DNA from 2 places in the Paraburkholderia sp. FW306-02-B genome. Region 1 is predicted to be linked to the other one. Evidence: riboswitches for the same ligand, from Rfam matches in the RefSeq annotation. Region 1 holds a riboswitch; the other holds the start of a gene.

Region 1 (2,386 bases):
CAGGGCCGCCGAAGCCGACGGTGCCGAGGCGCAACATGTAGCGGAGCAGTTGACCTGGCGTATAGGTTGGCGCGGTGTGCATGACGGTGCTCATGGGCGTTTTTCAGGGCCGGCCTTTTCAGCGCCGGCCATCATGCTTACGCAGATGAGGAACCGCTTCCCGCGCCAGCGTATCTGGCGATGCGGAGCTCCCGCTATCGCGTCAACGTGATGAACAGATAGCCCGCATAAAGCAGTCCGTTGAGCAGCAATGCCCGGACTGCCAGGCCGCCCGCTTTTGCGTTCAAACGCAGCCAGGCCGCAGCAATGAGTGTGATGATGACGCCCGTCAGCACTTCCACCCGTGGCTCCCAAGGCGTGAGCATGATGCCGATGGCGGGTAACAGCGTGCCCTGAAACACCATGGCTCCGGTGATGTTGCCAAAGGCCAGTGTGTCCTTCTTGCGCCGAATCCACAGGATGCTGTTCACCTTCTCGGGCAGTTCCGTCGCAATCGGAATGATGATGAGCGACAGCAGCAGTGCCGAGATGCCAAGCGCATGCGACACGCCTTCCACGCCGTGAATGAAGCCTTTTGCGCCACCCACGAGCAGCGCCACGCCGACCGCCAGTTGCACGATGATGGTCAGGAGGTTGACCGGAACCCCAAGTCGCGCCAGAAACATGGTGCCCGGGGCTTCCGTGCCATGTCCGCTTTCGACGAGCTTCTCCGACGCACGGAACGTCACCACAACGTACAGCACGTAGATACCGACCAGTCCAATGCTAAATAGCGCGCGCACGTACCACTCGTCGTGCGGCACAAACATCGCCACAGCGGCGAGCCCGAACGCGGCAAGAAAATAGTTCATGTCGCGGACGAACCCGGTTCGCTCCGGCGCAACGGTCCCTTGCAAACCGCGTGTACGAACGATGGCGAGCGTCATCAGGAACGTCGTCAGTGTGGCCAGCATCAGCGGTGCGCCGAGGATGGCGCCGACGCCGATTTCTTCGTTAACGCTTCTGCTCGACGTGCCACCAGCCAGCGCCAGCAACGGCACCATCGTCTCAGGTAGTGCGGTCCCCACGGCGGCAAAGAGCGAACCGGTCACGCCTTCGGAAATTTTGAGGCGTTCGCCCAGATGTTCCAGCGCGTTCGTGAATACCTCGGCTGCGACCAGGATGACGGCCAGCATGAGAACCAGTTCAAAGAACAGCTGCGTCATGCGGCACCTCCGCCTGAGCGAGTAGGCGCGAGCGCAAATCGGGTGGGGTTGAAGCGGGGAATTGGGAAGCACATGGGCCCTCCGGGGTCGGACGTCGACGAACCATGGCGCATCCGCCGCCGTCCGACCAGGAACGACGCAATGCGCCCATGGTCTCGCCAAACCGAACCGGTCGAGTGCGCCACGGCCACAGGCCGAGTATGTTGACGCACTCTCCTTCCGGGGCGGAAGGAAGGCTACTCCCCAAAAGACGAAGCGGAGTCTAACGCAACTATATTCTTTCAACAAGCTTTCCGTCGTGATGAATTGATATACCCCTCTACCCTATATTAGATATACTCCCCCACGGTATATCGGAGGTCATCAATGAGCCACACCATTCGCGAGAAACAGAAACTGCTCAACCGGGTTCGCCGCATCAAGGGACAGGTCGAAGCCATCGAACGCGCGCTGGAAGAGGAGCGCGGATGTGTCGACGTGCTGCAGCAAATCACCAGTTGTCGCGGCGCGATGAACGGCCTGCTGGCGGTCGTGCTCGAAGACCATATCCGCACCCATCTCGTCGATGCAGACCCCAACGAAGAGCCGGCAGGCAGTGCGACCGACCAGCTCATCGAAGTCGTACACAGCTATTTCAAGTAGAGTCAAAAATGAGTGATTTCAAAAACGCCGCGTTCGGCGCGGGGCATGACCACATCTTTCTGGGTGCAGGCCACGAAAAGAACGAGCGCAAGACGTGGGCCGTGATCGCACTGTGCAGCGCGATGATGCTGGTTGAAATCGTCGGCGGCAGTATGTTCGGGTCGCTTGCGCTCGTTGCCGACGGCCTGCACATGTCGACGCATGCTGGCGCGATGCTGATTGCAGCGCTTGCGTATACCTACGCGCGGAAACACGCCACCGACTCCCGCTTCGTGTTCGGTACCGGCAAGCTCGGCGACCTCGCGGGTTTCACGAGTGCCATCGTGCTCGCGATGATTGCGATGCTGATCGGCTACGAGGCGGTCTCGCGCTTTCTGTCGCCGGTACCGATTCACTTCGGCGAAGCGATTCCTATCGCGGTGGTCGGCCTGCTGGTTAACCTGGCAAGCGTGTGGCTGCTGAGCGGCGGCGACCACGGCCATAGCCATGGTCATAGCCACGGACACGGCCACGGTTACGACGACCATGCTCATGAAGAC
Region 2 (2,386 bases), on a different contig from region 1:
GGCCAGCTAGACCAGCGAGCGACCGGAATGGTCCAGTGCAGATCGGGCATATCGGTGTTCGCGCGTAGAAGCGAGGAGAGGCTGAGGATGCCTGACGGGAAACACAGCCGTCACAGCATGTGCGCGCCGCGCGGACCGGCAATCTCCAAACGGGGCTCAATCCAATCTTCTTATAAGGTTCAGCGATTTAACGGCACACGGCCCCAATTATTGAGCCGCCATTGCCGCTTTTACGGTGGATTGTTCAAGGCTCCCTGTGGTCGCCGGAATCATACTGAATATTGTGGATTAAATCAGCCACAAAAGACGTATCCATCTGTATCCGTATCGCGGGTGCGACGGGTGGCTTGACGTCAGCCATCCGCTACTCCCGCGGCACTTGCGCGCACCGCGATTGCGCTGGAAAGCCTCTTGCGCCGGGCTGTCCTGCTGGGCGCCCGGCAAACGCGGGCACGCATTCTTTCATTTACCTTTCTCCATCTCTGTTTCAGTTCGGCACACTTCGACGATTCCGCTCGCCGCGGTGGCTACACGCCACGGGTGCTCGGCTTACGAAAATGGACTGCTACAGCGTTTTATGGATGGCGGCAGTGCCGGATTCAGGCGTCGCGCCCATTCTGGCCTGTTATACTCCGTCCCTCATTGGGGAGTAGCCGCCCCGCGACACGTCCGCGCCGCTGTGATCTGGGTGCGTCGAGCGTGCGATTCGCGGGGGCGCCTGTCAACAGACTTGGCCTGTACGGCCATGGCAGCCGCAGCCTCTGGCCTGGCGAGACCGATGATCCACACGCGCCGCAAGAGGGCCCGGCGTGTCGTGGGTCGTCGCTCGTTCATATCTCGGCCCGGGGAAAATCAAAACGTGGATCACGCTTTTCTCATTTCGGCCGGAGCGGTCGCGCTTGCCGAAATCGGCGACAAGACGCAATTGCTCTCGCTCGTCCTTGCCGCCCGTTATCGCAAGCCGCTGCCGATCATTCTCGGCGTGCTGGTCGCCACCCTCGTCAATCATGCCTGCGCCGGCGCCCTCGGCGCGTGGCTCGGCTCGCTTCTCACGCCAACCATCATGCGTTGGGCGCTGGCTGCGTCATTCATCGCGATGGGCTTGTGGATTCTGGTGCCGGACAAACTCGACGACGAAGAAGCCAGCACCAACCGCACGCACTTCGGCGTGTTCGGCGCGACCGTGGTGACTTTCTTTCTCGCGGAAATGGGCGACAAAACGCAGATCGCGACCGTCGCGCTCGCGGCGCGCTTTCACGATTTCTTCGGTGTGGTGGCGGGCACGACGCTCGGCATGATGATCGCCAACGTGCCGGCGATCCTGCTCGGCGACCGCTTCGCCCATAAGCTGCCGACCAAGCTCGTACACGGCATCGCCGCCGTGATGTTCGTGATTCTGGGGACGATGGCGTTGTTCGGCGTCGGCGTTTAAGCGGGGCGGCCATGAGTGACTGTGGCGGTGGCGGTGCGGTGGCCGCCAGCCTCACAAGCAAGCGGCAAAACAAAGCGGCCCGGCAAGGATGACCTGCCGGGCCGCTTTTTTGTTGCGCCGCAGCGCGCGTAGTTAAGCGAGGCGCTCGCTTACTGCACGACCTTCGCGCCTGACGCCGGCGCTGCGGCAGGCGCGGCGCCCGTTCCGGCAACCTCGTTCGATGCCCCGCCGTCCTTGTCCAGCGGAATCTTCACCGTGTGCACGACGCCGTTGCCGAGCGGGAAGTCGGCCAGCGCACTGCGCGCCAGATAAGGCATGGCCCGCACCAACGACGATTCGCCGCCGGAGTTGCGCGCGGTCACGTTATAGACCTCCTTGCCGGTTGTACGCTCGGTGATCCGCACGCCGAGCAGATGCGTATAGATCGGGTAGCTCTGATTCACGTACCCGACCGGGTATGGCCCCCACGGTCCCCACGGGTCGAACGGCCGGCCCCAATAAGGCGCCGGCCAAGGGTTGTAGTAGACCGGCTCGGCCACCGTCACCATGTCCGAGCGAATGCCATACGACAGCCCGACCAGATAACGCGCCTGCGATGCGTCGACCTGACGGAACGCATGCGGCGCGAGTTCGTTGGCGACAATGCGCTCGTAGGTGGAGAGTTCGAGGTTGTTCTTTTGATCCGCCGCCCGGGTGAACGCATAGGTCCGGGTGGCGTCGTTGCCGCTCCAGTCGGAGAAGGCCGTGACCTGGGTGGTCACGTAGGTCGTGCAGCCGGACAGCAGCACCGTCAGCGTCGCTAGCAGCAGCGTGGCGCGGCGGGTCCATCGATCGATGTTCATGGTCTACCTCGTGTTACCTGTTATCGCCAGTCTTGACCGGGTTCGTGCGTCCGCATGCTTTCGTGCATTAAGGCGCGCCTCGCTAAGGCGCGCCACGCAAAAGCGCGACCGA

The links. A riboswitch is a leader RNA that binds a small molecule or an ion and turns the genes downstream of it on or off. The one in region 1 is predicted to bind manganese.
Region 2: linked by a shared signal. The riboswitch ahead of AC3WOG_RS16235 (TMEM165/GDT1 family protein) and the one ahead of AC3WOG_RS26335 (sodium:calcium antiporter) in region 1 are both predicted to bind manganese.

Annotation. Positions count from the first base shown of each region.
Region 1 is NZ_JBYSXZ010000002.1:1,169,857-1,172,242, forward strand. Features, by position in the region: partial or broken gene AC3WOG_RS26330 (chromate transporter) at 1-94, opposite strand, end outside; gene AC3WOG_RS26335 (sodium:calcium antiporter) at 195-1,205, opposite strand; yybP-ykoY riboswitch at 1,286-1,452, opposite strand; gene AC3WOG_RS26340 (metal/formaldehyde-sensitive transcriptional repressor) at 1,572-1,847, shown strand; gene dmeF (CDF family Co(II)/Ni(II) efflux transporter DmeF) at 1,856-2,386, shown strand, end outside.
Region 2 is NZ_JBYSXZ010000001.1:3,667,307-3,669,692, forward strand. Features, by position in the region: gene AC3WOG_RS16230 (beta-ketoacyl synthase chain length factor) at 1-50, opposite strand, end outside; yybP-ykoY riboswitch at 633-853, shown strand; gene AC3WOG_RS16235 (TMEM165/GDT1 family protein) at 860-1,432, shown strand; gene AC3WOG_RS16240 (DUF4136 domain-containing protein) at 1,582-2,274, opposite strand.